DNA from 4 places in the Sulfuriferula nivalis genome. Region 2 is predicted to be linked to each of the others. Evidence: predicted binding sites of a transcription regulator. Region 2 holds the regulator's gene; each other region holds the start of a gene.
What was found. The regulator sigma-54, encoded in region 2, starts transcription at its own class of promoters, with help from an activator protein. The targets are predictions, from matches to a motif close to TGGCACNNTTCCTGCT.
Positions count from the first base shown of each region.

Region 1: SFSGTM_RS13440 (circularly permuted type 2 ATP-grasp protein) is a predicted target of sigma-54. The motif match lies at 4,258-4,273, and genes of this name have one in related genera.
Region 3: glnA (glutamate--ammonia ligase) is a predicted target of sigma-54. The motif match lies at 1,786-1,801, and genes of this name have one in related genera.
Region 4: SFSGTM_RS01585 (CmpA/NrtA family ABC transporter substrate-binding protein) is a predicted target of sigma-54. The motif match lies at 3,123-3,138, and genes of this name have one in related genera.

Region 1 is NZ_AP021881.1:2,725,589-2,733,493, forward strand. Features, by position in the region: gene SFSGTM_RS13405 (THUMP domain-containing class I SAM-dependent RNA methyltransferase) at 1-635, opposite strand, end outside; gene SFSGTM_RS13410 (CopD family protein) at 632-1,048, opposite strand; gene SFSGTM_RS13415 (peroxiredoxin family protein) at 1,061-1,597, shown strand; gene SFSGTM_RS13420 (DinB family protein) at 1,587-2,126, opposite strand; gene SFSGTM_RS13425 (peroxiredoxin family protein) at 2,123-2,626, opposite strand; gene SFSGTM_RS13430 (DUF4197 domain-containing protein) at 2,652-3,356, shown strand; gene SFSGTM_RS13435 (type 1 glutamine amidotransferase domain-containing protein) at 3,356-4,102, shown strand; gene SFSGTM_RS13440 (circularly permuted type 2 ATP-grasp protein) at 4,310-5,749, shown strand; gene SFSGTM_RS13445 (alpha-E domain-containing protein) at 5,751-6,740, shown strand; gene SFSGTM_RS13450 (proteasome-type protease) at 6,772-7,530, shown strand; gene SFSGTM_RS13455 (transglutaminase family protein) at 7,527-7,905, shown strand, end outside.
Region 2 is NZ_AP021881.1:3,083,071-3,090,975, forward strand. Features, by position in the region: gene SFSGTM_RS15175 (flavin prenyltransferase UbiX) at 1-495, opposite strand, end outside; gene SFSGTM_RS15180 (Gx transporter family protein) at 476-1,003, opposite strand; gene SFSGTM_RS15185 (NusG domain II-containing protein) at 984-1,364, opposite strand; gene rapZ (RNase adapter RapZ) at 1,365-2,198, opposite strand; gene hprK (HPr(Ser) kinase/phosphatase) at 2,219-3,163, opposite strand; gene ptsN (PTS IIA-like nitrogen regulatory protein PtsN) at 3,160-3,615, opposite strand; gene hpf (ribosome hibernation-promoting factor, HPF/YfiA family) at 3,628-3,963, opposite strand; gene SFSGTM_RS15210 (RNA polymerase factor sigma-54) at 3,986-5,410, opposite strand; gene lptB (LPS export ABC transporter ATP-binding protein) at 5,413-6,135, opposite strand; gene lptA (lipopolysaccharide transport periplasmic protein LptA) at 6,132-6,722, opposite strand; gene lptC (LPS export ABC transporter periplasmic protein LptC) at 6,706-7,278, opposite strand; gene SFSGTM_RS15230 (KdsC family phosphatase) at 7,275-7,799, opposite strand; gene SFSGTM_RS15235 (KpsF/GutQ family sugar-phosphate isomerase) at 7,800-7,905, opposite strand, start outside.
Region 3 is NZ_AP021881.1:129,975-137,879, reverse strand. Features, by position in the region: gene mtgA (monofunctional biosynthetic peptidoglycan transglycosylase) at 1-217, opposite strand, end outside; gene aroE (shikimate dehydrogenase) at 214-1,029, opposite strand; gene SFSGTM_RS00700 (rhodanese-like domain-containing protein) at 1,094-1,546, opposite strand; gene glnA (glutamate--ammonia ligase) at 1,859-3,268, shown strand; gene SFSGTM_RS00690 (DUF4124 domain-containing protein) at 3,353-3,835, shown strand; gene glnL (nitrogen regulation protein NR(II)) at 3,964-5,013, shown strand; gene ntrC (nitrogen regulation protein NR(I)) at 5,024-6,421, shown strand; gene SFSGTM_RS00675 (phosphoribosylaminoimidazolesuccinocarboxamide synthase) at 6,452-7,333, opposite strand; gene purM (phosphoribosylformylglycinamidine cyclo-ligase) at 7,527-7,905, shown strand, end outside.
Region 4 is NZ_AP021881.1:306,187-314,091, forward strand. Features, by position in the region: gene SFSGTM_RS01580 (EAL domain-containing protein) at 1-2,983, shown strand, start outside; gene SFSGTM_RS01585 (CmpA/NrtA family ABC transporter substrate-binding protein) at 3,216-4,514, shown strand; gene ntrB (nitrate ABC transporter permease) at 4,569-5,456, shown strand; gene SFSGTM_RS01595 (ABC transporter ATP-binding protein) at 5,467-6,261, shown strand; gene SFSGTM_RS01600 (hypothetical protein) at 6,263-6,613, opposite strand; gene SFSGTM_RS01605 (hypothetical protein) at 6,666-7,001, opposite strand; gene SFSGTM_RS01610 (putative bifunctional diguanylate cyclase/phosphodiesterase) at 7,321-7,905, shown strand, end outside.

The DNA.
Region 1 (7,905 bases), 360 kb from region 2:
GCCGCTTCCATCAATATGGTCGCACTTCCGCACATAGGATCGAAAAACGGCGTACCAGGCTGCCAGCCAGACAATTTCACCATGCCGGCTGCCAGATTCTCATTTAACGGTGCAGCACCTGCCTGTTTACGCAGACCACGTTTAAACAGTGACTGTCCCGAAGTATCCAGATACAAGGTACACTCTGTTGCGGTCAAAAATACATGAATACGCACATCGGGTTCACGTATATCGACATTCGGACGCTCTCCTGTAGCTTCGCGAAAGCGGTCACAAATCGCATCCTTGATACGCAACGTTGTAAATTCGAGACTTTTCAGTGGTGCTTTTTGCGCCGTCATTTTCACGACTATAGTTTTATCCACGCTAAACATAGTCGGCCAGTCAAACGATAGTGCACCATGATAAATATCTTCCTCATCACGATACTCGCCACCACCTACCCGCAGCAAAACCCGACTAGCCAGACGTGAATGCAGGTTGGCGCGATAGCACAGCTCATACTCACCCGAAAACGCCACACCACCATAAGTTGGGGCAATAGCTTGCGCACCCAATTCCCGCAGTTCTTCACCTAATAAGGCTTCCAGTCCACGTGGACAGGTTGCGAAAAATTGTTCTAGCTTTTTGCTCATGCAAACTCCGGTTTCAATACCACTAAAAATACCACCACAAATAAAATCAACACAGGCAATTCATTAAACCAGCGATAAAACACATGGCTGCGTTTATTCTCATCACGCGCAAACACTTGAACCAGATGCCCACAATATAAATGGTAGGCGATTAACACACCGACCAATGCCAATTTAATATCCAGCCAAGCGCCTGAATAACCATAGCGCAGCCACAACCAGGTACCAAATATCAGTGCCAACACCCCCAGCGGAGTCATGAATTTATATAGCTTACGCTCCATCAACTTAAATTGCGCAATCGTTGCCGCATCGTTTACCATGGCATGATTAACGAACAAACGCGGCAAATAGAACAAGCCCGCAAACCAGCTCGCTACAAAAATGATATGTAATGCTTTAATCCACAACAATTTAACACTCCTATGCTGAAAAACTTAACCACGCACCCCTGGGTAAAAAAATTAACACCCAGCCCATTCACGGCCGTGTTACTCATGCTCATCGTTTATTTCTGGTTCAGACCACCCGCCTGGGTCAGCGAAGAGCATCGTCCTGTTGATAATTTCAGCGTCACGACGACTGATAACCGGGTTATTGCATTATCTGATTTACGTGGCAAAGTCGTCATCGTCAGTTTCTGGGCAACCTGGTGTCCCTATTGCCGTCATGAGATGCCAGAGATACAATCATTTTACCGCGACTGGCATAACAAAGGCGTGGAAATATTAGCCCTCTCGATTGAAGACGATCCTGCACTGGTCGCCCAGTTTATGCGTCAGGAAGCTTACAGTTTCACCGCTGCAATTGCTGATGCAACAACACAGCAGGCATTTGGCAAAATTGACAAGGTGCCGATGTCATTCATTATTGATAAAAAAGGCGTTATACGTCATAAAATTGATGGCCAGGTTTATTACGGCCGGCTTGAAGATTTAGTGCAGCCCTTGCTCAAGGAATAGCAGCCAGCTGACGCCTGTAAGCGATTATTTCACGCTTGTAATATAAATAATCCATTTCCAGTGCACGATAACCCAAACGCGTCAGCACCGCTGATATTTGCCCACGGTGATGCACCTGATGATCCATCATATGTGAAAGCACATCACGTACCCACATAATTTCATGCTCACCCTTACTGGTCAGATAAGCCAGCTCGCTTTCAAAAAACGTATCGTCACACTCCTCCAACCAGAGTTGCAATTCACGTAAATTAGCTTGTGTCGTTTCTATCAACTGATCCCAGTCAGGATAAGTAATCTGACTAAAGTCGACGTGCCCTGACTGACCACGCAGCCGTGCAAACCACAGCTTGTTGACCAGCAACAAATGATCAACGGTATGATGAATACTATGAAAAAACAGGCCTTGTTCCTGCAGACGCACAACAGGATCCAGACAACCTAGCGCAGCGAACATCCTGTCATTCGCCCATAACTGGTAATCCACTTGTACAACAAAATAGCTACGCCAGGCATATTGTTCATTCATGTTTTCACCCCATCCAAACGCTGCCGCAATTTTGCAAAATCCAAGTCGCCGATAGTTTGTTCTGCGATATGACCATCAGCATCAATCAGAAAGGAGGTTGGCGTTAACTTTACCTCACCAAATGCGTGTGCAATATCGCCTTGCGTATCCATCACCACAGGAAATGGCAAATGCTGCTCAGCAGCAAATTGCCGGACATTCTCGGCAGGATCATAATTCATCGCCACGGCCACAACTTCCAGACCTTTACTATGATAACGCTGATATACATCGACCAGTTGCGGCATTTCCTTGACGCAACCGGGGCAACTTGTCGCCCAAAAATTCACCACCACCGTTTTACCACGGTATTGCGCCAAGTCTAATGTCTGACCAGATAAAGTGGTCATCGTTAACGCAGGCGCACTGGCTTTTTGCGTCAAGCCCATATAAACCAATACCGCCAACACCCCACCCAGCACAGCATAAATAATGAACTTATGATATTGTTTACTACCCATTTAGCAACCTTTCAGGAATACAAGCATGTCTAAAATTATCGGATTTCTCCTGACTACTTTCTTCAGCACCTCACTGCTAGCTGCAAATTTAGACAGCATCACCGATACACAAGCGAATAGTGGCTTAAAACAAGCATTAGAACAAGGTGCAGTCAAAGCCGTTAGTCAACTCGGGCGTACAGATGGTTTCATGAACAACCCACAAATTAAGATACCACTCCCGCCCGCCATGCAACAAGTCGAAACCATCATGCGCACTTTAGGGCAGGGACGTGCCTTTGACGAACTTGATCTCACTATCAACCGTGCTGCCGAAGCCTCAGTGCCTGCTGCGAAAAACCTGCTCGTCAGTGCAGTCAAAAAAATGACACTCACCGATGCCAAAAACATCCTCATGGGTGGTGATACTGCAGGCACAGAATACTTCCGCAAAAATTCGCAGACTCAGTTACAGCAGACTTTTCTTCCCATTGTGACTCGCTACACACAAAAACTGGGCTTGGCACAACAATACAACCAACTCGCAGGACAAGCGGCACAATTTGGTCTGGTTAAACAGGAAGATGCCAGCATAGAACGCTATGTCACGCAAAAAACGCTGGATGGTTTATACCTCACTATAGGTAATGAAGAAAAGGCGTTGCGTGCCAACCCTGTTCAATATACTGCAGGCATGGCCAGCAAATATGGCAGCAGCATCCTCAAGACGGTATTTGGGGCGCTGCAATAATGGCACACGTCTTATTCATCCTCACCGCCGCCGAACAATTACCCTTGCTTGACGGCAGCAACATGCCCACAGGATTCTGGGCGCAAGAATTTGTGCCCGCACATCATTTGTTTCTCGAACATGGCCATCAAGTCAGCATCGCCACCCCCAAGGGCAAACCGGCTGCGCTCGATGAAAACTGCTTCGCACCCGAATTTCACCAGCATGATTCAGGTCGCATTGCCAACCTGCGCGAGCAGCTCGACGAAATTGATGGCTGGCGTACCCCATTGTCATTGGAACGCCTGGCTCTGACTGGTATTAAGTACGATGCAGTATTTTTCCCAGGCGGTCACGGCCCTATGGTAGATTTAATCGACTCAGCAGCAACGGGCACACTCGTCAAGCGCACTCTGGCCAACAATGGACTCATAGGCGCTATCTGCCATGGCCCAGCGGGTTTAGTACCCGCACAGCACGAAGACAATTGGTTATTAGCAGGTTACCAACTCACCTGCTTTAGTCCAGAAGAAGAACAACTTGCTGGACTCGCCACGCAACTCCCTGACTTACTCGCTAACCGTATTACTCATTTAGGTGGATTATTAAGCTTTGCACAACCCGGACAAGAGCATGTTGTAATTGACCGTCAACTCTACACCGGACAAAATCCTGCATCAGTCGATAAACTAGCCTATCACATGGCGCGCAAACTCAAAAAAATGGGTACGCTGGATAAAGATGCCTGTGTTACACCGTGTGATTAATCCAAATATTACAAATCTGAACGATAAATTAATACGCATGTCTTAATTTGGTGCGATGATGTACAGATACGCACCAAATAGTCGCAAAATTGCAGTATCAATTAACAATGCGAAATTAAATCTATATTAAACATATAGATAAATAACTCCATAATTGGCACGCTCTTTGCGATTATCCAATCACAGACAAAAGCAAAGAGTACGATCATGGATGAAATTACGCCTGCAGCACCAGTAACATTAATATATGATGAAATGTACACCAGTGAAGGCGCCGCACGACATCATTATCAAAATATTGCCCGTCAGTTATTCAGCTTGCCACTTGATGCTCTGGCGCAAAAGCAACGTGAAGCTGAAATGTTATTCCGACGTCTGGGCATCACCTTTGCTGTCTATGGCGAAGCTGCTGGTGCAGAACGTCTCATTCCTTTCGATATTGTACCCAGAGTCTTTGGCTCCAAAGAATGGGCACGTCTAGAGCAGGGTTTAAAACAACGCGTTACTGCTTTAAATGCCTTTCTTCACGATATTTATCACGAACAGAATATTATCAAAGCAGGGGTTATTCCTGCTCATCAAATACTGGATAACAAACTTTATTGCAAAGAAATGCAAGGCGTAGATTTACCTAATCAAATATACGCTCACATCGCCGGTATCGATTTAGTACGAGTCACCGAAAACGATTTCTATGTATTGGAAGATAATCTACGCACACCTTCTGGCGTGTCATATATGCTAGAAAATCGCCGTACCATGATGCGTTTATTTCCTGATTTGTTTGCAGGTCATTCGGTCGCACCGGTCGAGCATTATCCACAAATGTTGTATGACACGTTGCGCGAATCTGCATCGCCCTACATCAGCGACCCTGTAATTGTAGTCATGACCCCAGGTGCATATAACAGCGCCTATTTCGAACACGCGTTTCTAGCCAGCCAGATGGGCGTGGAACTGGTCGAAGGCAAGGATTTGTTCGTACACGACGATAAAGTGTATATGCACACCACCGAAGGTCCGCAGCAAGTGCATGTTATTTACCGCCGAGTTGACGATGATTTTCTGGATCCCACGGTATTTAATCCCAACTCTGCACTAGGTGTACCTGGCCTGATGAAAGCCTATCGCGCAGGTAATGTCACCCTCGCCAATGCTGTAGGCACTGGCGTTGCTGATGACAAGTCAACTTATCTGTACGTACCAGCAATGATAGAGTTTTACTTGGGTGAAAAACCCATCCTTTCCAATGTGCCAACATGGCGGTTGGAACTGAAAGACGATTTAAGTTATGTCCTGGCACATTTGCCTGAATTAGTGGTGAAAGAAGTTCAAGGCTCTGGTGGCTATGGCATGTTGGTAGGTCCAACCAGTACACCAAAAGAAATTGCCGACTATCGTGATCGGATTTTGGCAGATCCTTCCAACTTTATCGCACAGCCAACGCTGGCCTTATCCACTTGCCCTACATTAGTAGAGGCGGGCATTGCGCCACGCCATGTTGATTTGCGCCCATTTGTACTATCAGGTAAAGAAATACGACTGGCACCTGGCGGCCTGACTCGTGTTGCATTGGCTGAAGGCTCATTAATCGTCAACTCGTCACAGGGTGGCGGTACTAAAGATACTTGGGTATTGGAGGATTAACATGTTATCACGCACAGCAGATCACTTATTCTGGATGGCGCGCTACATTGAGCGCGCTGAAAATACCGCCCGGGTATTAGACATCACCCATAAAACATCACTACTTCCCGACGACAGCGAAGGCGCAGAAACGCACCTGTGGTATGCACCGCTCAACATTGCTGGCTGTGCTGAAGGCTATTTAGCCAAGCATGAACTGGTTGAAGCGGAAGCTGTCAACCGCTACATTGCCTTAGATCCTGACAATCCATCAAGCATCTATAGCTGCTTAATGTCAGCACGTGAAAATGCCCGCTCGGTACGCGGAGCCATTAACGCGGAAATGTGGGAAAGTATCAATGCTTCCTGGCTAGAAATTAATCGCATGATACCCACGTTAGGAAAAGACTGCCCTACTTGCTTCTTCGAATGGGTCAAGGAACGCTCACACCTATTCCGTGGCGTCACATTAGGCACCATGCTCAAAGATGATGCCCTGAATTTTATTCGTCTTGGCACCTTCCTGGAGCGCGCCGATAACACTGCACGCATACTGGATGTGAAATATCATATCCTGTTGCCTAGCGTTCACGATGTCGGCGGTGCCGCAGACTACTACCAATGGGGTGCATTATTAAAATCTGTCAGCGCCTTTGACGCTTATCGCAAAGTTTATCGTGATGTGATTACGCCACAAAAGGTAGCGGAATTACTCATTTTGCGTGCAGATATGCCGCGCTCACTGCACGCCTGTTTAAATGAAGTTGAAACCACACTGGAAATCATCAATGGTTTTAGCGGCAGAGAAGCACGCCGTCGCGCCGGAGAACTCCATGCGGCGCTGCACTTTGGTCGTATTGAAGACATTACGCAGCAAGGTTTACATGAATATTTGACTGAGTTTTTAGAAAAAGTTGACTTGTTAGGTCAGGAAATTCACACCAGCTATTTAGCCCGACGTGAAGAATTTGCACCATCACCGATGCAAAAAATGCTGATGCAAGTACAATAATCATGTATTTAACCCCTTTATGAAACCCAAGATGACATATTGCGTAGCCCTTAAACTCAATGCTGGCCTGGTATTTGCCTCCGATTCACGCACTAATGCTGGTGTTGACCAAATTGCCAGTTTCAAAAAAATGCGTACATTTGTAAAAGAAGGTGATCGCTCCCTCGTCATTTTGAGCTCAGGCAATTTGTCCATCACCCAAAGTGCAGTGAACTTAATGGAGCAACGTGGGCGTCATCCTGAACTGGAAAACATCTGGAATGCGGAATCCATGTTTGATGTTGCTACCCTGCTCGGGGAATGTATGCGCGAAGTACGTGAGCGCGATGGCACGTTTCTCATACAAAGCAATGTTGATATCGGGGCTAATTTTATTTTGGGTGGCCAGATCCTTGGTGAGCCACCACGTCTGTTTCTGATCTATGCCGAGGGCAATTTCATCGAAGCAACTGAAGCAACTCCATTTTTCCAGATAGGCGAAACCAAATACGGCAAGCCTATTATTGACCGCGTGATTCATGCTGAAACCTCGCTCATGGAAGCCATTAAATGCGTGCTGGTATCATTTGACTCCACTATGCGCAGCAATATCTCTGTTGGCATGCCCATAGATTTGGCTTGCTATACCGCTGATAGTTTGTGCCTCGATCGTCAATACAACATTACCCAAGGCGATGCTTATTTTGCCAATATCAGTCAACGCTGGAGCGAAGGCTTGCGTGGTGTATTTGCCTCACTGCCTGATCCAGAATGGGGTTGTCCAATCTCCAAACCACTATTCCCATCATGACTATACGCGCCGCACTACATCACCAGACTCATTACAAGTTCGATCGCCCTGTCGTATTATCTCCCCATGAAATACGACTGAGGCCTGCTGCACATAGTCGCACACCCATTACCGCATATTCGCTGAATATCGAACCTGCGGATCATTTTATCCATTGGCAACAAGACGCCTATGGTAATTTTGTCGCGCGCGTCAGCTTCCCAGAACCAACTCGTGAATTAAAAGTAACGGTCGATTTAGTCGCGGACCTTACCATTATTAACCCATTCGATTTTTTTACCGAACCATGGGCTGAGCATTTTCCATTTACCTACACCGATATACTTAATACAGAATTAACGCCGTTCTTATTAAAGGAAACCTGTGGTAAACAGT
Region 2 (7,905 bases):
AGGCGGCAAAATCACCACACCCATACGGGCAAGCTTGAGCATATTCTCCAGATGCAACGCAGAATATGGCGTTTCCCGCGGAACCAGAATAAGTTTGCGCTGCTCCTTAAGCATCACATCCGCTGCACGCTCAATTAAATTATCTGCCAATCCTTGCGCTATCGCAGCAAGACTACCCATAGTGCAAGGGCACACCACCATAGCATCCGCAGGATTAGACCCGGATGCCACTGGTGCAAACCACTCTTCCCGCCCATACACCTGCAGCTGCCCTTCGTCGGCGCTGAAGTGCTGAGTTAAAAACGCCGCCAGCTCTTGCACGCGACTCGGCAAAGCCAAATCCAGTTCTTGTTTAATGACAATTTGCGCCGTGCTGGACACCAGCAAATGTACCTTGACGCCTGCCCCTAACAAACACTGTAACAAACGCACGCCGTAAGGCATGCCGGATGCGCCAGTCCAAGCCAAGGTTACACTACGTGGAGCTGGGTGCATGAGACTCACTTTCTACCAAATAGGCTGCAATTAAGCCATTGCTTAAACCAAATACCCACGCAGCCAAGGCAAACATCGGGCTTAAATAAAAAACATTTACACCAGGCATCAGCCATACCGATACCGCAGCCAATTGCGCGGCAATATGGGCAAATGCTGCCAATACACTGAGGCTGACCATACCGAAATAACGACTCGGTAAATACCGCGCGATCGCCAGTATAGCCAGACTCGCCATTGCACCGCTCACACTTAAGATAAATCCCGGCGTCAGGAAACTGCCTAACAAGATGCTACCAGCGACCACCCGCAAGCCTGTTACCCAGACGGCGGCACGCAAACCATATTGCTGCAACACCAGCAAGGTAACAATATTCGCCAAACCGGGCTTTACCCCAGGAATAGGGGAAGGCAGCGCCGCTTCCATCAGCATGAGCACTATGGCCAGCGCAGCCATGTAAGCAATACGATGATCTTCTGCAGTGGGTTTAATAGTTAAGACTGTCATATCGCCTTGCTGCTCCTACGATTTCTAAACTCACCTGATTAGGCAGGCAAATCGCCGCTTCACCTTCATGACTGATCCAGCCCTGCTTCACGCATAATTGTCTTGGCCCCGGATCGCTGATGACACGCGCACGCTGATGGTCAACGACAACCTGAGTAATACCCAACGGCCCAGGCACTGCTACTGTAAAAGGGCGTGCCAACGACGCGCTCAGAAACACCTCACCGCCACGTTTAATCAGTAATTTCTGCCCCGCTGGCGACAACCAGAAATGGATAAACAATACGACTACCAAAGCCAGGCTGAATACCAGTACCAGCCAATCCCCAGACCGAATCAAGGCTATGTGATTACGTAACAATTAGCTTAACTCTCTATGCCGCACCAAAGTCTGCACTTCTGCCTTAAAGTATGCCGCAAGCTGCTCAGTTAAATACACCGAACGGTGCTGTCCGCCAGTACAACCAATCGCCACAGTCAAATAGGCACGATTATCTCGTACAAAACATGGCAACCATTTATGGACATATTGCTGAATGTCAGCCAGCATCTCAGCAACATCTGGCGATGCCGCTAGAAACTTTATCACCGCAGCATCCCGTCCAGTTTGAGGACGTAAAACAGGATCATAATGTGGATTAGGCAAACAACGCACATCAAACACCAAATCTGCATCGAGTGGAATGCCGTGTTTAAAACCAAATGATGTAAACAACAAGGTCAACTTTGCGCTTTCCAGCGCCATCATGTCGCGTATCCAGCAGCGCAGTGTATTTGCAGACAAATCACTGGTGTCAATACGATGCGCTAACTGAGCAACATCATCCAGCCTGTCGCGTTCCAGAGCAATCGCATCCGGCAAAGTAATGTCATCATTACTTAACGGATGACGGCGACGCGTTTCAGAGAACCGCCGCACCAGAGTTTCGGTCTTGGCCTCCAAAAACAAAAGGCGCACATGCAAACGTTTGCGTAAATCCTCAATCAACGATGGCAGGTGCTGGTATGAATCCCCACTACGCGCATCAACACTAATCGCCAACTGGCGGTACTTATTCTGTGTCAGATAATCTATCGTTTCATTGACCAGCTTGGCGGGTAAATTATCTATGCAATAATACCCGGCATCCTCCAGCACGTTCAGTGCAATACTTTTCCCTGAGCCAGACAAGCCACTAATCAGCACCAGCTGCATTTCGCCAGCATACGACGGGCTCATTGGTTCGCCTGCAAAAAACGCTGTTGCCGTGCTATGAAGTCTTCCGCACTGTTTATCCCGCGCGCGCGCAAAATATAATTACGAGTGGCCACTTCAACCAATACTGCCAAGTTACGTCCTGCTGCAACTGGAATATATACTTTACTAATTTCTACGCCTAATATCGTTTCCGCTGTCGCCTCCATATCCAGACGTGAAATTCTTTCCTGAGGCATTCCTGTCTGATCTTGCAGATTCACAATCAGCTTCAGATTTTTCTTGAACTTCACTGCGGGTTCGCCAAACAGGGTACGAATATTCAACACACCCAGGCCACGCACTTCAAGAAAGTCCTGCAGCATGGGCGGACATTGCGCTTCCAATATCGCTGGCGCTACCTTATACAAATCCACCACATCATCGGCAACCAGCCGGTGACCACGTGTAATGAGTTCCAAGGCCAATTCACTTTTCCCTGCAGCAGAATTGCCAGTCAACATTACACCGATACCATCAACTTCCAGCATAACACCATGCACATTAATCGAGTCAGCCAAGGCATGAGTCAAATAATGCGACAACACCGCCATAAGCTCAGGGCTGGCCTGTGGTGAAGTGAACAAAGGTGTATGAGTACGTCGGGCGGCAACTAACAAGGGCGCTGGCACACTCTCGCCATTCGCAATAATGACTACAGCCAGCTCAGTGGCGAATAAGTTGTCGATTGCCTGTGCTAACTCGGCATCTCCCAGCTGTCGCAGATAATCCATCTCGGCGCAGCCCAATACCTGAACACGGTTCGGATGTACAAAATTCAAATGGCCCACCAAGGCCAAAGAAGGTTTTTGTACGGTATCACCGATAAGCTGCTTATCACCACCCTCCTCCCCTGCTACCCAGGTTAAATCCAAGGGCACGACAAGATCCGCAAACATTTTGCTAACAGGGATGGTATTAATCATGGTGTCCAGTTTCTAATAATAGCCAGTGCATCTTCAGCACTTTCACTGAGACACAACGCATCGCGCACTGTTTTACTGCTAAAAAACTGTGCCAGTTCGCTTAATATTTCCAAATGTAAATCAGTCGCCTGTGCTGGCACGAACAAAATGAATAACAAACGCACTGGCAGGTGATCAGGGGCATCGAATTCTATGGGATTGCGTAATCTGACGAATACGCCTGAAGCAGATTTAAGTCCTTTGATACGACCATGAGGCATGGCAACGCCTAGCCCCAGACCGGTAGAACCGAGTTTTTCTCTTGCTAACAAACTATCCAGCACAGTCTTTTCAGAAATACATGATTCTGCATGTAACAACTGTCCGACCTGCTCAAATAACTGTTTTTTACTCTCCGCCTCCACATCCAGCAGGATGCGGGTAACGGAAAGTAAGGATGCTAACTGATTCATGGAATGAGTGAATTACTCTTCTTCAACCAAGACTTGATGTTTAATACCACCATTGGTTTGATGTGTAGAACTGTGTTTTTCTTTATGTTTAACAACTTGGCGATCCAGTTTATCTGCCAAAGCATCAATCGCTGCGTACATATCTGCGTCTTCTGCCTGGACAAAAATATCTTTCCCGCTCATATGCACATTCGCCTCAACACTGTGTTTCAGCTTCTCTACGGTCATAATAACGCTGATATCAATTACGTGATCAAAGTGGCGTTTGATACGCTCCATTTTGGTAGTTACATATTCACGAATTGCTGGGGTAATTTCCAGATGATGACCGGTAATTTTGAGGTTCATGATATTCCCTTTCACTTGCTGGTTATAGCGCTTTGCGCTGGTTGGCGGGAGGGATTTGCAAAGATTCCCGATACTTGGCGATAGTCCGTCGTGCGACATTAATGCCTTGTTGAACGAGCATCTCCGCTATCTTCCCGTCGGATAAAGGCTTCTTAGTATTTTCCGCGCTAATCAGTTGCTTAATTAACGCACGAATTGCCGTCGCTGAGCAAGCACCACCTGCATCTGTGCTCACATGGCTACCGAAAAAGTATTTTAATTCAAAGATACCTCGAGGTGTCATCATGAATTTCTGCGTAGTGACTCGCGACACAGTCGATTCGTGCAATTCAACAATATCAGCAATTTCACGCAATACCAAGGGGCGCATGGCAACTTCACCATGTTCAAAAAAATGCTTTTGCCTGTCAACAATACACTGCGTTACCCGCAATATGGTATCAAAACGCTGCATAATGTTCTTAATCAGCCACTTAGCCTCTTGCAGCTGCCCAGACAGATGCTGATGATTTGCATCCCGGTTCCGCGACAAAATATCAGCATACATTTGATTAACACGCAGCTTGGGCATCGCTTCGGAATTCAAACTGGCTACCCAGCGCCCCTTAACTTTTTTCACTATCACATCAGGGATAATATAACGCGTATCCGACGTGCCAAATGCTTCACCAGGACGGGGATTCAATTGCTGGATCAGACTTTGCGCCGCGCCCAATGCCACATCATCGCAGTGCAGCTTGCGCTTTAGACCTGCATAATCATGCGCGCCCAACGCGGCCAATTCATGCGTTGCGATTTTTTGCGCCAAATCTAAATGCGGCGTATCGACTGGCAAAGCACGTAATTGCAAGAGCAGACACTCAGCTAAATCGCGCGCACCCACACCGGTAGGCTCGAGGTTCTGCAATTGTTTGAGTGCAATTTGCAAATCTTCTAAATCTACGTCCAGCTCTTCTGGCAGCATCGCCAGTATTTCATCCAGTGTCTGGGTTAAATAACCAGCTTCATTCAAATCGTCTATCAACAACGCCACCAAACGCTTATCGCGTTCGGATAACTGAGTCAGATTTAGCTGCCATAACAAATGGTCACGCAACGGCGGCTCATCTTGCGCAGTAGCCTGTGGTTCAAAATCCTCATCCAGATCATCACCCGAACCATAGTTTGGCGTTTCATCCCAGTCTAAATCATTGAGTTCGCGTGGCGCCGCTTCAACAGGTTGTTCACTTGCGCTTTCTTGCGTTGCTGATGTGGTCTCAAACTCCGCCGTATGAGGCGTACCATCATCAATACTGTCCACTCGCTCCAGCAGTGGATTCTCCTGCACCATCAGCTCCAGCTCTTGATTAAGCTCCAGAGTCGACAGCTGTAACAAGCGTATAGACTGCTGCAGCTGCGGCGTCAGCGTCAGATTCTGTGAGAATTTAAGTTGTAAACCTTGTTTCATAATTAAAGCCTGAAATGCTCGCCCAGATAGACCCGGCGCACACTTTCATTATGGATGATTTCATCAGGATTACCAGCAGCCAACACTGTACCGTCATTAATAATATACGCACGATCACAAATACCCAAGGTTTCACGCACATTGTGATCAGTAATCAGTATACCTATGCCACGCTCCGTCAAAAACCGTATCAACTTCTGGATATCTATCACCGCAATTGGATCTATCCCCGCAAAAGGCTCATCCAATAGTACAAAACGTGGATTCATTGCCAGCGCACGCGCAATTTCCACGCGCCTGCGTTCACCGCCAGACAAGCTCATCGCAGAGGCATCACGCAGATGCTCAACATGCAAATCAGCCAGTAAACTTTCTAAATGTTGCGAGATCTCTTCATCACTGTAATGTTTCAATTCCAGAATTGCACGGATATTTTGTTCCACAGTCATCTTGCGGAAAATCGACGCCTCTTGAGGCAAATAACTCAAACCCAAACCAGCCCTGCGATGAATAGGCATCACTCCCACATCCGCGCCATCCAATGTGATCGAGCCGCCATCAATTTTAACCAGGCCCACTATCATGTAAAAGCACGTCGTCTTACCCGCGCCATTCGGGCCCAACAAACCCACCACCTCTCCACTACGCACAGTGAGTGACACGTCCTTCACCACTACCCGTGACTTGTAGCTTTTTTTAAGATGGTTGATGCTGAGTTCGCTCATGGCTTCACCAATGTTGGCGCTGGTGTAGACCTTAATGGCAATGGTGGTTGCGCGACGGCTGGCGTTTCAGTCTTAACTTTGGGTCGGATAACTGCACGCACTCGACTGGCTGGGGCATTTGGATCTTTAGCTGCTGTTGGGTCGTTCCTAGCTTCGAACACTTCACTGGTGGTGTTATAAGTCATCGTATGACCACGCAACTCGTCTTCACCTTTTTTCAGCCGCGCATTACCAGTCAAATACACCATATTCGATTTGCTATCCATGTCAATGCGACTGGCATAACCTTCGACATACTCATCGACCTTATCGCGCTTCTGACGGAAATAAACCGGGTTACCGTATGCCACCGCCTTATTAAAGCCTTCGCCATTCTCGCTCACTTCAATTCTGTCCGCACGTAGCAACATTGTGCCCTGTATCAATACCACGCTACCGACATACACGCTGGTTTTATGAATATCATCGACAGTCACGCTATCCGCTTCCAAATTGACAGGCTTAGTTCTATCCGCCAATTCCGCGTTTGCGGTATGCGCCAATAACAGGCAAACGAGGGCAACTGGAAATTTACTTAATAGGTTCATAACGAGCTTTTACTTTGTTGGTTAGTCGCAAAATACGAGTTTGATTGTCCAATTCTAACCCGCCTGCAGTCATTTGTATGGATTTACCCACCACGTGGACTAATTTATTGGTGCGCACCACCCTTGCATCGGGTATAGCTACTAAATATTCGGTCGTCAGTGTCAACGGCCCCTGCTCATCATGCGCATCTCGTACCAGCACGACATTACCGATAAAATCCACTTCCTTACCTTTGGCGGTCACGAATCCCTGTTTCGCTCGGACATCAGCGCTGCCTTGATGATCATCATGCGCAATCAAATGGGGTTTAAGTAAGGTAGTAGTATCATCATCCAGAAAATGCTCGGCATGGTCGGCGTGCAAGGTGTAAATCAGTTGACCAGCCAGATTAGTGCGCGATACGGAAAACTGCTCGATAATATAATCCGCTATGTGCCTGTCTTTGGAAAAGATATTGGCACGCGGCGATTGCACCACGAACTGCAACCAAAACGTCAGCCCTGCAATCACTGCCAGTATCCCCAAAGGGAACCAATAGAGCGGACGATTGTTCATTTCAAATAAATCGCCAGCAAGTCCGCATAAGTATTCTGTGCACGCATAATAAACTCACATGCCTCACGCACCGCACCATGCCCACCTTCACGCCGCGTCACCATGTGCGCATAACGCTGCACTTCAGGTGGTGCTGCGGGCACGCTGATTGCCAAACCGCAACGTATCAAAATTGGCAGATCTATCACATCATCGCCCATATACGCAGTTTGTTCAGGTGCCAACGCCAGCTTCTCCAGCAAATGCTGATAGGCGTCGAGCTTATTCTCGACACCCTGATATACGTGGTGTATACCCAGATTTTTTGCACGGTGAGAGACAACACCAGAATTACGCGCAGTAATAATGGCTGTTTCTACACCCGTCTGTTTGAGCATTTTCAATCCATGCCCATCCAGCGAATTAAACGCTTTGAATTCTTTACCATCATCAGCAAAAAACAGACTGCCATCAGTCATGACGCCATCGACATCAAATATCGCTAAACGTATAGGTCGAGCTCGTTGATAGATAGGGTTCATTTACACCACTCCCGCCCGTAATAAATCCAGCATATTTAATGCCCCGACTAATTTACCCGTCTCATCAATCACGAGCAAACCGTTGATATTATGCTGTTGCATCTGC
Region 3 (7,905 bases), 410 kb from region 2:
TTAAATTGATGGAAATTTGACTATATGGCACCCATTTAAACCGTAATTCGGCATCTGGATTTTGCTGCTGCATGATGTTAAGGCGCTCATCCATAAACGCACTATTATCAGGATTATGATCGACCCACCACCAGACATGTGCAAATAACCAGAGTTGGTATAGTAAGATAATTGCTAGCAGCGCAAGAATACTGCGTTTAATCCATTTGAGTATCATAAGTTACGCAGTAAAGAAATGACGGGTTGCGTAGTGGGATGTACACCATGCCAAAGATGAAATGATACCGCTGCCTGTTCAACCAACATACCCAAGCCATCTGCTACCCGTTCTGAGCCTTGTTGCTGTGCATATTGCATAAAGGCGGTTGGCGCAGAGGCATACATCATGTCGTACGCCAGACTGCCTTGGGCAAACACACCGTCAGGCATAGCAATGGATTCCCCAGCCAGACTCGCCGAAGTGGCATTAATAACGCAATCGAATTGCATACCATTCAGTGCAGCATAATCAGCCGCCTCGACGATACCGTAGGGGGAGAACTGCGCACGCAATGTCTGCGCCTTCGCTAACGTACGGTTAGCAATCACCAGAAAGGCTGGTTGCATCGCTAAAATAGGGGCGATAACACCACGAGACGCACCCCCTGCACCCATTATAAGCACACGTCGCCCCTTTAACGCATAAGCCAAATTGACCTGTATATCGGCAATGAGTCCCGCCCCATCAGTATTATCAGCATGTATACCCAAATCCGAAAACACCAATGTATTCACTGCACCGGCTAAACGTGCACGCGCAGTGATGGTATCCGCTAACTGACAGGCGACCTCTTTAAACGGCACTGTAACATTTGCGCCACGCCCGCCATCGGTTTGAAATTGACGAACGGTGCCGGCAAAATTCTCCAGCGGTGCAAGCAGTCGTTCATAACGTATAGACAACCCCAGCTGCTCGGCAAACGCAGCATGGATTAAAGGTGACTTGGAATGGGCAATAGGATTGCCAATAACGGCATAATATTTTTCCACGAACTAGCTCATCAGATAGAATCAGAAGTCACGATTCTAACGTCATCCACGATATAGCAACAGTCTATTTATGCTTCCACGGCAAACCAGCAACTTTCCAGCCGCTTTTATACCCACGCCGCCCTTCTTCATTTTTATCGCCTTCAAAGCCTTCGAGTATATTATATACCTCACTATATCCTACAGCCTGAGCAGCAATCGCAGCACTGTTGGAACGCCCACCGGAGCGGCACATGAACATTACCAGAGACTCAGGATCAACAGACGCTTTTAATTGCGAGATAAAATCTGGATTAGCTCGCCAACCAGGAAAAGTTTGCCATTCAATATTTACTGCGGATTCGACAACGCCAACCAGATCAAGCTCAGCATGGCTACGCACATCGACAATATGTGCACTCGGCGCATGCTGACTCAAATAATGCGCCTCGCCCGGAGTCAACAAACCAGAATAAGGTAAATTAGCCGCAGCAGCACGTTCTCTGGCGGTTTGTAATATGGCACTTAAGGTCGGCATGATAATTCTCCTTTATGATAAGCACGAAGCTCAAAGTTCAGTATAGCCACAGATACAGAACACCACAAATCGAAATTTCGCACCATTTTGGTTTGCATTATTTTGCATAGCACCATATTGGTGCGCAGCATTTCACTCCGTCATAAAATTGTTTATCAACATCCTTTACATACACCAAGCTAAACCAGCATAATCACGGATATGTTTAAGCTAGTTTGATTTTTTAATTAACAATGTATTAGCATAAAACATGCTTGACTGATTGGGTAAGTTACAATTTTTAGATTATTTTTAAGCGAGGAAAACACGATGATGGTGGTTGCTGATGTAATGCAAATGGTTAAAGACAACGATGTTAAATTCGTTGATTTTCGTTTTACCGATACACGCGGTAAAGAGCAGCACGTAACTGTACCTGTAAAGCAATTTACAGAAGACAAATTTACTGACGGCCACGCTTTCGACGGTTCATCTATTGCTGGCTGGAAAGGCATCCAAGCTTCTGACATGATTTTGATGCCTGATGCAGACACCGCACGCATGGATCCATTCATGGATGAATCCACCATGATCATCACTTGCGACGTTATTGAACCTTCTGACATGAAGGGTTATGACCGTGATCCACGCTCTATCGCCAAACGTGCTGAAGCTTACTTGAAATCTACCGGCATAGGTGACACTGCTTATTTCGGCCCAGAACCAGAATTCTTCATTTTTGATTCTGTGACATGGAAAACTGACATGTCAGGCACATTTGTTAAAATCAACTCTGAAGAAGCTGCCTGGAGTTCTGGTGAGAATTACGAAGGTGGTAACATGGGACACCGTCCAGGCGTTAAAGGCGGTTATTTCCCAGTACCTCCAGTTGATAGCTTGCATGACATCCGTTCAGCAATGTGTTTAGCCTTAGAAGACATGGGCGTGCCAGTAGAAGTACATCACCATGAAGTTGCAACTGCCGGCCAATGCGAAATCGGCACTGTATTTAACACCCTGGTTAAACGCGCAGACCAAACTCAAGTGTTAAAATACGTAGTTCACAATGTTGCACATGCTTATGGCAAAACAGCAACGTTCATGCCTAAACCTATCGTTGGCGATAACGGCTCTGGTATGCACGTACACCAATCCATCTGGAAAGATGGCAAAAACCTGTTTGCTGGTAACGGCTACGCTGGCTTGTCAGAAACTGCTTTGTTCTACATCGGCGGTATCATCAAGCATGCTAAAGCATTAAACGCAATCACCAACCCAGGCACCAACTCATACAAGCGTTTGGTTCCAGGCTACGAAGCACCGGTGATGCTAGCTTACTCAGCTAAAAACCGTTCTGCATCTATTCGTATTCCACACGTAGCGAGTGAAAAAGGTCGCCGTATCGAAGTTCGCTTCCCTGATCCATCAGCTAACCCATACTTGGCATTCACTGCATTGATGATGGCTGGTCTGGATGGTATTCAAAACAAGATACATCCTGGTGATGCTGCAGACAAGAACTTGTATGACTTGCCACCTGAAGAAGAAGCAAAAATCCCTAAAGTTTGCCATTCTTTAGACATGGCGTTGGAAGCTTTAGACAAAGACCGCGATTTCTTAACTCGTGGCGGCGTATTCTCTAACGAGATGATTGATGCATACATCGAACTCAAAATGGAAGAAGTCACGAAATTCCGTATGACGACTCACCCAGTTGAATTTGAAATGTACTATTCACTGTAATTTCAGCAGCAAAAAAAGGGGCGGATTTCCGCCCCTTTTTTTATCACGCTTGTATGTTCACAGCGGTTATTCTAAACTTGGCTCATGCATAAAACTCACTTAAAACTACTGCTCCCATTATTGCTAACGAGCCTCTCCGCCCATGCCGAGATTTATAAGATTGTGGCTCCCAATGGTGAAGTAACCTACACCGACAAAGCGGTTAAAGGCTCAAAAAGACTGGATCTTGGCCCTATGCCATCATCCACACCAGTGCTTACCAACAAATCGACTCACAGCACGTCCAGTAGAAATACCAGCACACCCAGTGACTTTCCACGCATAGACAGCAATACTCAAAACCAGCGCGATAGTGTGCGCCGAAGAGTATTAACTGAAGAGTTAAACACTGAAGAGCAAGCTTTGGAAGATGCCGTTAATGCCAAGAAAGACGGTGAAACGCTACGAGCGGGGGAGAAAGCCAGCAGCCCCGGCTATTTAACCCGTATCGACAAGCTTGACCACGCTATCAAGTTACATCAAGACAACATCCATGCACTACGCAAAGAACTCAGTACTGTTAAATAGTCCAAATTTAAATTTAGCTGGCTTACAAATTGCTTAATTTAATTCAAAATGGTGCATAACCACAATTATTAGCTTGTTAAGCTGGCGTACGCCCTTGTTTGGTGCGCCATATAAATGGTATCCGCGTGATGAATCCTTATTTTGTAGGTTTAGAATGGTTAGCGACAGCGGTCATCGCGTTAGATGAGCACCGTTGCGTTCGCTACATCAATCCTGCAGCCGAAAACCTGCTCGCCTTGAGTGCAGTACAGACACATGGATTACCACTGGATCAGGTGTTTCATCAACCAACCCAGATACACGCTGCACTCGACTACGCCATCGATAACAATGCCAGCTTTACCGAACATGAGTTACACCTGCAGATTGATGACCGCACTTTGCAACTCAGCGGAACATTTACGCCAGTTGAATCACCCGCAGCAGCATTCATGCTGGAATTTCACGCGATGGATCAGCAGCTGAAAATATCACGTGACGAACACATGCTGCTGCAACAACAAGCCAACCGTGAACTCGTACGCAATCTGGCGCATGAAATCAAAAACCCACTTGGCGGCATACGCGGTGCGGCTCAGCTATTGGAATATGAACTTTCCAGCGAAACACGTGAATACACCCAAGTCATCATTCAGGAGTCTGACCGCCTGCAAAGCTTGATGGACAGGCTACTCACACCACACCGATTACCACAAATCAAAGCGCTGAATATCCATGAAGTGCTGGAACGTGTACGCAGCGTTACTTTGGCAGAAACACCCAAAGGCCTGCGCATACAACGTGACTATGACACCAGCATCCCCGACATTATCGGCGACCGTGAGCAACTCATACAAGTGGTTCTCAATATCGTGCGCAATGCAGTGCAGGCCATGCACGGACAAGGGGAAATTCGCCTGCGTACTCGCATTGCTCGCCAAGTCACATTAGCCATGAAGCGCTATCCACTGGCAGCGCTGATACAAATTATAGACAATGGGCCTGGCATCCCTGAATCCATCCGCGACCGTATTTTTTTCCCGTTGGTCTCCGCCCGTGAAGGTGGCAGTGGTCTTGGACTTACCTTGGCACAAACCTTTGTCCATCAACATCACGGCACCATAGAAGTTACTAGCGAACCCGGCAAAACCTGCTTTACCTTACTCCTACCATTGGGCATAACGCCCACTACAACTTAGTGAAATTATCATGACAAAACCAGTATGGATTATAGATGACGACCGTTCCATCCGTTGGGTGTTTGAAAAGGCATTACAACGCGCAGGCATCGCTTTTGTTAGCTTTACCTCTGTTGCTGAAGTTGAAGCTGCTTTAGCCATCAGCTTACCGCAAGTAGTGGTCAGTGACATCCATATGCCTGGCGGCTCGGGGCTGGACTTATTACAACGACTTAAGTCAGAATTCCCCAAGTTGCCAGTGATTATCATGACTGCCTACTCCGACTTGGAGTCCGCAGTTGCCGCATTTCAGGGTGGGGCTTTTGAATATTTACCTAAACCATTTGATGTCGACCACGCCATTGACCTTATACGCCGCGCCATAGATGAAAGCCTGAGGGTTGACGATGCCGCCGCTGTGCAAATAGATGAAGTACCAGAAATACTCGGTCAGGCACCTGCCATGCAAGAGGTGTTTCGCGCCATTGGGCGCTTATCACAATCACACACCACGGTACTGATTACAGGCGAATCTGGTACAGGTAAAGAACTGGTTGCTTCCGCACTACACAAGCACAGCCCGCGCGCGCGCCAACCATTCATTGCACTCAACACCGCCGCGATTCCTAAGGATTTGCTGGAATCTGAACTCTTCGGCCATGAACGTGGCGCATTTACAGGCGCTGCGGTGCAACGCCGAGGGCGCTTCGAACAAGCCGATGGTGGCACATTATTCCTGGATGAAATCGGCGATATGCCCGCTGAACTACAAACTCGCTTATTGCGTGTGCTCTCCGATGGGCAGTTCTACCGCGTAGGTGGACATCAGCCCATCAAGGTCAATGTTCGCGTCATCGCTGCAACCCACCAGGATTTGGAAACGCGCGTCAAAGAAGGCTTGTTCCGTGAAGATTTATATCACCGCCTCAACGTAATCCGCCTGCGTTTGCCCGCGTTACGCGAACGCAGTGAAGACATTCCTTTGCTTGCCCGTCACTTCTTGCAGAAGAGCGCTCAAGAACAAGCTGTCGATGCCAAAAAATTATCTGATGCCGCGATTAAACACCTAAGTCAATACAGCTGGAGTGGCAACGTCAGACAGCTCGAAAACGTCTGCCACTGGCTCACCGTCATGGCGCCTGGCAACACCGTGGACGTCTCCGATCTTCCACCAGAAATTCTCAACGCGGGACCAGCAGAAATCAGTGGTGGTGACTGGCGTGCAGCCCTGGCTCATAGCGCAGAGGCCGCGCTGAATCAGGGTGAAACGGGGATCATTGAACACTTAACCCAGGAATTTGAAAAAACGCTAATCACCATCGCCCTCAAACATACGGGCGGACGGCGCATAGAAGCAGCGAATCTGTTGGGTTTAGGGCGAAATACATTAACGCGAAAAATTCAAGAATTAGGCATGGGCGACGCCTGATTCTTGTGGATAGGTTACGAGTAACCCGACTTATCCTACCAATCGCGCCACAGCCTCGCGGTATTTGTCTGCTGTCTTAGCAGCCACATCCGCGGGTAATTCAGGCGCAGGTGGTTGCTTGTTCCAGCCTGATGATTCCAGCCAATCGCGCACAAACTGCTTATCGTAGCTAGGCGGATTGCACCCTGTTTGATAGCCCTCTGCTGGCCAGAACCTTGATGAGTCGGGAGTAAGCACTTCATCTATTAAATGCAACTTGCCTGCTGCATCCACACCAAATTCGAATTTGGTATCAGCGATAATAATACCCTTGGTTAAAGCATAAGCCGCGGCTTGTGTATAAAGCGCAATACTCGCATCACGCACCTGCGCTGCCATCTCAGCACCTAACAATTTTACCGTTTGTGCGTAATCAATATTTTCATCATGATCGCCAACCGCGGCCTTGGTCGACGGTGTAAACAATGGCTGCGGCAACTGCGCCGCCAATGCCAACCCCGCGGGCAAAAGAATACCACAGACGCTACCGCTGGCCTGATACTCTTTCCAGCCAGAACCGACCAGATAGCCGCGAACGATGGATTCTATCGGTAATGGTTGCAAGCGCTTCACCACCATCGCCCGCCCCGCTACCTGATCCACTTCATTTGGCTGCACCACTGATTCAGGTGCATCACCTGTTAAATGATTCGGCATCACTTGAGCCAGTTGCTTAAACCAGAAATGAGAAATCTCGGTCAGCATCAGCCCCTTGCCTGCAATCGGGGTAGGCAAAATCACGTCGAATGCCGACAATCTATCAGTTGCCACCATCAACAGGCGTTGATCATCAACCGCATACAAATCCCGCACCTTACCGCGAGAAAGTAATTGCAAAGAAGGGATATGTGATTCGAGTAGCGCTGTCGTCATCTTTAAAATACGGGCAAGTTTAAGATAAAACAACATTATACATTTGAACCAGCAACACGTATATTTATGTGGGGTCAGTTCTAACTTAACTACATTCAATCCGTTGCACTCATCTATCATCACTAGATCAACTCCTCCAAACCCCCTTTCTAGGTTAAAATATCGCTACTTAAATCAATGCATGGAAATCATAGTGACGCAACCTACCCAACCCTCTCTTTCGTATCGTGATGCTGGCGTAGATATAGACGCTGGCGACGCGCTTGTAGACCGTATCAAGCCATGGGCCAAGCGCACTATGCGTCCCGAAGTCATGGGGGGCATAGGTGGATTCGGCGCACTCATGGGTTTGCCTGAACGCTACAAACAACCTGTTTTAGTATCGGGCACCGACGGTGTGGGCACAAAATTGAAACTCGCATTCATGCTCAATAAGCATGACACCGTAGGTATTGATTTAGTCGGCATGAGCGTCAATGATATTCTGGTACAAGGTGCTGAACCCTTATTTTTCCTTGACTACTTCGCCTGCGGCAAACTCGATGTAGATACCGCTGAGCAAGTTATTAAGG
Region 4 (7,905 bases), 590 kb from region 2:
CACACCCGCTGAGGCTGAATTTGATGATTTGACGAAGTTGGCGTCCATTATCTGTGGTACTCCCATCGCGCTGGTTTCACTTATAGATAAAGACAGACAGTGGTTTAAAAGTAGCGTGGGTTTAGCTGCACATGAAACGCCACGGGCTATTTCATTCTGCGGTCATGCAATTAATCAGCCTGAACAAATACTGGAAGTAAGTAATGCATTAGAGGATGATCGTTTTGCCGATAATCCTTTGGTGCTGGGTGCGCCGAATATCCGCTTTTACGCGGGTGCACCATTAGTGACCAGTGATGGTTATGCATTGGGAACTTTGTGTGTAATCGACACCATACCTCATCAACTGACTGAGCAGCAGCGCGAGGCATTGCAAGCGCTGAGTCGGCAAGCTACGCGACTGATAGAAAAACGCTTGATGCCGCAATTGATACAGGCACAATATCTGGCTTATCAGGAACAGGCCGCTATGCTGCATAATCAGGAACAGTACTTCGAGACGCTGTTTGACAAGTCAACCGATAGTGCATTAATTCTGCATCGTGGTCGGGTAGTGAATTGCAATCAGGCGGCGGTACGATTGTTTCATTGTGCTGAAAAGTTGCAGCTGGTTGACATGAGTCTGGCTCAGTTATCTACCACGCATCAGGCTGATGGAGTTTGTTCGCAAGAACGCCTGGCCGATATTGTTTCGCTGGCGTTAAGTCATGGCTATCATCATTTTGATTGGCGGATGATGCGCAGTGATGGCATGCCGTTTGATGCTGACGTTGCTTTAACGGCAATTACCATTAATGGCGAGTTGATGCTGCATGTGGCATTGCGCGATATTACCGATAAGCACCAGCTCGAACAGGCGCTTTACCTGGCCAAGGAACGCGCGGAAGTGACGTTGGCATCCATCGGCGATGCAGTTATTACCACGGATGCCGCGGGGCAGATTACGTTTATGAATCAGGTTGCCGTCAACCTGACGGGCTGGGCACTCGAAGAGGCGACAGGTTGTGCAATTTCTACCGTATTCAATATTACGCATGAAGATACCCATCAGCAAATAGTCAATCCTGTGGAGGTGGTGCTCAGACAAGGCAAGGCGGCTGCCCCCGTAGGTCATACCTTACTCGTGGCGCGAAACGGCATAGAGTACATAATTGAAGATTCTGCTGCGCCTATATTTCTTGCAGATAATACATTGATAGGCTGTGTGCTGGTATTCCGGGATGTGACTGAAAAATACCGGATGCAAAACGTAGTGCGCTGGCAAGCAGCGCATGATGCGCTGACCAATTTGCCGAATCGGGTACTGCTGGCGGAAAGTTTCAAACGTGCTATTGCGCGTGCGCAACGCCAACAAATGCTGTTGGCTGTGTGCATGATAGATCTGGATGAGTTCAAGCCAGTCAACGATGAATATGGTCATGATGTTGGCGATCTGCTGTTGGTGCAAGTGGCGACGCGCTTGAATGAAATGATACGCGGCGATGACACTGCTGCGCGCCTGGGCGGGGATGAATTTGCCTTGTTGCTCTCGGATATTACGGATGTGGACGAGTTGCAGGCTGTTGTGGCGCGCATACTGCAGGCGCTAGCCATGCCTTACATGATAGATGGCAAGATTATTAAGGTTTCTGCCAGTATAGGCAGTGCGTTATATCCATTGGATGACGTAGATGCGGATACCTTGCTGCGGCATGCGGATCAGGCTATGTATCAGGCTAAACAGCGTGGGCGTAATCAGCATCTGATGTTTGATGTGTCACTGGATACACAAATTATTGCGAGTCATCAGGTACTTCGTAACGTTAAAAATGCACTGCAGCACGATGAGCTGGTTTTGTATTATCAGCCCAAGGTGAATATGCGCTCGGGACTTATCGTGGGTATGGAGGCATTATTGCGCTGGCAGCATCCAGTGCAAGGGTTGATACCGCCATTGGATTTTTTACCGCAAGTCGAAAAAACCGATCTGATTATTGATATAGGTAAATGGGTAATTGAGCAAGCGCTGAGTCAAATCTCAGCATGGTGTAGTGCTGGCAGGTGCTGGACAGTCAGCGTTAATATTGCAGCGTTGCATTTTCAGTGTCGGCATTTTTTACAGGATTTGCAGGACAGTTTGCAGCGCCATTCTGACGTGCCGCCGCATTTGCTGGAGATAGAAATTCTGGAGTCAGTTGCGCTAGGCGATATTAATCTGGTTAACCAGCTGATACGAGATTGTCAGGCACTGGGTGTGAGCTTCTCGCTGGATGACTTCGGTACAGGCTATTCTTCATTGGGTTATTTGAAACGACTGCCAGCCGAAACGATTAAAATCGATCAGTCATTTGTACGTGACATATTAGATGATAAAGACGATCTGGCTCTGGTCGAGGCAGTTATCGGTATGGGCCGGGTATTCAACCGTAAAATTATTGCGGAAGGGGTGGAAACGGCTGAACATGGCGTATTGTTAATGCGTTTGGGATGCGATCTTGCTCAAGGTTATGGTATTGCCAAGCCTATGCCTGCAGCTAATGTGCTGGCATGGGCTGCAAGCTATGTGGCAGATCCAGTGTGGGCGATGTGGGCTGATACGCAATGGGAACTGGACGATTTCCCCTTGCTGGTTGCCCAGTATGACCATTTGAAGTGGGTTAAACGTCTGGTGTTATCAGTCAGACATCCGCATATAGCCTTGAACAAGTCGGAGATCACGGATGCGCATCAATGCCGGTTTGGTCATTGGTATTATGGTTATGGTAAAGCGCACTATGGGAGTCTTAGCGAGTTTATCGACATTGAGCCTTTGCACAATAAAGTGCATGAAATAGGGGTGGCAATTGTGCAAGCGTGTGAGGATGGCGATAAAGAAACCGCACAACGCTTATGTGGTGTGCTGTTGGCGACCAAGGATGGTATTTTGGGCATGATGGCGAGATTGCAGCAAGCTGTACGCCTGGAAGTGCATGACATAAGTATTCATCCACATAACAGCCATTGATGGCGCGCTGTTCTGGTGCGTGGTGTGTTGGTGAGCGCACCATATGTTTGCTTTGATAACGCCATCTCTTTATCTTTATCCTTGGTTTTATCGATAATAATTCTTTTATTATCATGCTGTTGTAGTTAATTTATTGAGTTGGCACGGCGTTTGCTATGTATCTATGCAAGAGCCTTGTTCAATGGTGAGCGATCTCTGACAAACCTATTTTTTAATAAATGGAGTAACTCAGATGAGCGACCACAATCCCGACAATTCTGTCGATACCACAATTTCTACTATTACTACCGATACCAATTCACGCCGTGATTTTCTGAAAAAATCCACAGGCATGTTAGGAGCTGCTGCCTTGATGAATCTTGTTTCCCCTGAAGTCCGTCAGGGTGCCTGGGCTGCTGGCTCAGATGCGCCAGAGCTGAGCGAGGTTAAAGTAGGCTTTATTCCATTGACCGATTGCGCGTCTGTAGTTATCGCCAGCGTGATGGGCTTTGATAAAAAGTATGGCATCAAAATTATACCGAGCAAGGAAGCTTCTTGGGCGGCAGTGCGCGACAAGCTGATCAATGGCGAGCTGGATGCATCCCATGTGTTGTATGGTCTGATTTATGGCGTGCAAATGGGTATCGGTGGGCCGAAGAAAGATATGGCTAACCTGATGACTCTTAATAATAATGGTCAGGCGATTACCTTATCTAACCAACTCAAAGCAAAAGGTGCGATTGATGGTCCTAGCCTGGCTAAACTGATTAAAGCCGAGCCACGTGAATATACCTTCGCGCAAACCTTTCCAACAGGTACCCATGCAATGTGGCTGTACTATTGGTTAGCTTCTTATGGCGTGAATCCATTTACCGAAGCTAAAGTCATCACCGTACCGCCACCGCAAATGATTGCGAACATGCGTGTGGATAACATGGATGGCTATTGTGTAGGTGAGCCGTGGAATGCACGGGCGATTCGTGACAAGGTTGGCTTTACAGCGGTAACAACCCAGGAAATCTGGCAAGACCATCCAGAAAAAATCCTCGGCACAACGGCAGAATGGGTAGCGAAACATCCTAACACTGCACGTGCATTGATTATGGCCGTGCTGGATGCATCACGTTACATAGATGACATGTCACATCGTTCAGAAGTGGCCAAGATTATTTCGGATAAGTCTTACGTGAATACCGATTTTGATTCCATAGAAGACCGTATGCTGGGTCAGTATGACAACGGTAACGGCAAGAAATGGCAAGATCCTAACTACATGAAATTCTTTAATGACGGCAAGGTTAACTTCCCTTACCTGTCCGACGGCATGTGGTTCCTGACTCAGCATAAGCGCTGGGGCTTGCTCAAGGAAGATCCTAACTATCTGGCTGAAGCGACCAAGGTCAATCAGATCAAGCTCTACACCGAAGCGGCAACGCAACTCAAGATTGCCGTGCCCAAGAGCCCGATGCGCACCTCCAAGCTGATAGACGGCACAGTGTGGGATGGTAAGGATCCGAAAAAATACGCAGCTTCATTCAAGATCCACGCGTAAAACCATGGACGTAGCAAGTTAGCTTGCTACGTCATCAGTTACACCTAGGAGAATATGATGAGTGCTGTTTATGAAACTGTGCAGGCGCAGCCTGATGTCAAAGTGGTTGCGCCCCCAGCTCAGCCAGTACCCGTTAAGACGACCATGAATAAACCTAAATTTGAGTTAAAAGAAAAGCTGGCTGACGCGTTGCGTTGGGTCATCCCGCCTGTGTTAGGTATTTTGGCATTTATTGCGCTGTGGGCATTGGTTGCACAAGAAACAGAAAATCTGCCTGGACCATTAAAAACCTGGGAATCAGCAAAATTGTTATTCGCTGATCCATTTTATAACAAAGGTCCTAACGATCAGGGTATAGGCTGGAATATTCTGTATTCGCTTTATCGCGTCGGCATAGGCTTCGGTCTGGCTGCGCTGGTGGGTATTCCGCTGGGATTCATGATAGGTCGTTTCAAGTTTCTGGCAGCGATGACCGCACCGATTATCAGCCTGTTGCGTCCGGTTTCGCCGCTGGCCTGGCTGCCTATTGGCCTGCTGGTGCTGCATAAAGCCGAGCCAGCTTCGATCTGGGTGATTTATATTTCCAGTATCTGGCCGATGATATTGAATACCGCGGTGGGTGTGCGCCAGGTGCCGCAGGATTACCTCAACGTCGCTCGCGTGCTGAACCTGTCGGAGTGGAAAGTGTTTACCCGTATTCTGTTCCCTGCCGTATTGCCGCATGTTTTGACTGGTGTGCGTCTGGCAATAGGTATAGCCTGGCTGGTAATCGTTGCGGCTGAAATGTTGACCGGTGGTGTGGGTATCGGTTTCTGGGTTTGGGATGAGTGGAATAACCTGAATGTCGAGCACATTATCATCGCGATTTTTGTGGTGGGCATCATCGGACTATTGCTAGAGCAGGGTCTGATCTGGATCGCCAAACGTTTCAGTTACGAATAAGGGAATAATCATGGAAAAGTTCGTACATTTAGATCATGTTGATGTGAAATTTAGCACCAAAAAAGGGGTTTATCATGCGCTGAGCAACATTAATCTGAGCATAGATCAGGGCCAGTTCGTTACTTTGATCGGTCACTCGGGTTGCGGTAAATCGACGTTACTTAATATTATTGCAGGCTTGCAGGATGCAACAGAAGGTGCTGCTTTGTGTGCAGGTCGTGAAATTAAAGGTCCGGGACCTGAGCGTGCGGTGGTGTTTCAAAATCATAGCTTGCTGCCATGGCTGACCTGCTATGACAATATCTATTTGGGTGTGGAACGCGTGTTTGGCGCTAAAGAAGGTAAAGCTAAACTCAAGGAGCGTACTCTGGCGGCGTTAGATTTAGTTGGCCTGAGTCATGCCGAACATAAGCGCCCGAATGAAATATCCGGTGGTATGAAGCAGCGTGTAGGTATTGCTCGTGCATTGGCCATGGAACCAAAAATCCTGCTGATGGATGAGCCTTTCGGTGCGCTCGATGCCCTCACGCGTGCTCATTTACAGGATGAGTTGATGAAAATCGTCGCTGCAACCAATAGTACTGTAGTAATGGTGACACACGATGTGGATGAGGCAGTGTTGTTGTCTGATCGTATTGTGATGCTGACTAACGGACCTGCCGCTACCATCGGTGAAATATTAACTGTGGATTTGGCGAAACCGCGTGATCGCCTCGCTTTGGCTAACGATCCGCATTATCACCATATCCGTTCCAAAGTGCTGGAGTTCTTGTATCAGCGGCAAATGCGCCCGGCTGCTGCTTGATTCAGAATAACTGCAACAACCGTACTTCAACACCGCTACGGTACGCAGGGGCTGGGTAGTAGGCCACGGGGGGCGGTGGTGCGTATATTACACGTGGCGGCTGATAATAAGGCTGAGCGTAATATGTGTCGTAGTCACGTCCGTGTCCGTGTTCATATCCATGCCCATGTCCGTGATCCCAGTTCCTGTCGCCGCGGTCGTCTCCACGGCCGTGATCCTGATAATAGTGTGGCGCATCATAGCCACGATAGCCATCTCGACCGTCGTGGTCGCCGTGGCCATCAGCCAAAGCAGGTGCAGTGAAACTGGCAAATAATGCTAGTGCAAAAATTTTAGTGAGCGTCTTGTTCATGATATTGTCCTCGTAAGCGTTGGGCGGTGGCGAAAGCTACCGCCATTTTTCATTAATACTGACCAGGTACACGGGCTCTATCATGCTTCTCTTGATAGATATTGCCGCTGGACTGCTGCAAATCCTGATGCACATCCTGGCGTTCAGCTGGCGTGTAACGGCCGTCCGATTTATAAGCGCGTTCTTCAGTACGAATTTGTTTCTGATTCTGTACTAAGCCTTTGGCTTCTTCACGTGTCAAACTTCCTGATTGCACACCTTGTTTAATGCGTTGTGCTTCGTGGTGTTGCATTTGGTTATTGTTCTGGTGATGGTAATTGTCAGCATAAACGCTGGTTGCACCCATAAAGCCGATAACTAATAATCCTGAACCGATAAATTTATTCATGGCATCTCTCCTTTAGGTAAATTGGTCTTCCTTGTGGAAGTGAGTCCATCATAAAGGCGAGTTGTAAGCGAATTGTTGCTCAATATGAAGCAAGTGGTAACAGGATGTTACCGTGTCGAAAATGTAAGTTATTGGGTAATCTATAGCTGTTTTATAGCGTTGAGAGCTGTGGTGTTTAATGGGCTGTGAGCAAATAACTACGGGTTATGCTTATTTTAGTTGCGGTGATAAATAGGCGGGCATACTATGCGTAAACAGGGAGCATGTTTACATTAATTTAAGCATGATGATGCTTATATAAAGATAAAGCGATTCGATTATGGCGACTCCGTCTCTAGCTTTACGCATACAGTATCAGCTTGGGCCGTTGCTGATTATTGCTATTTTAGCCATGACCATCGCGGCTTATTTCAATATGATTCACGATACTGAAAGCCGCACGCTTGCTTATTTGAAAGATACCCTGACAAATCGAGCACTGTTTGACAGTGTGTCATTTAAACAAGCGCAAACTAACACCCAGCAGTTGCGCGCAGAGTACCTGAGACGATTAAAAAATGCTGGTGATCAGGATTTTTCGCCGCAATTTGATCACTGGTTTGAGCGCTACCCTGATGGTCTGGTACGCGTACGTAAGTCGCTGGATGATTATCAACATTTACCCAGTCTGTATATCCGTCCAAATGTGAAAATCACGCCAGAATTGCAAAAGCTGGTCTGGGTGGGTTTTCAACTCCTGAGAGAGTGGGGGCCAGCACTGACGCGTTATTATTATTCGGCTTATATCGACTTGCCTGGTGTTGGCCTGATTATGTATTCGCCATCCGTTAACTGGGGTGCATTAGCTGACCCCACTACTAATAATTATGATTATCCCCCGGTCAGAAATTCAGCCCCTGATCGT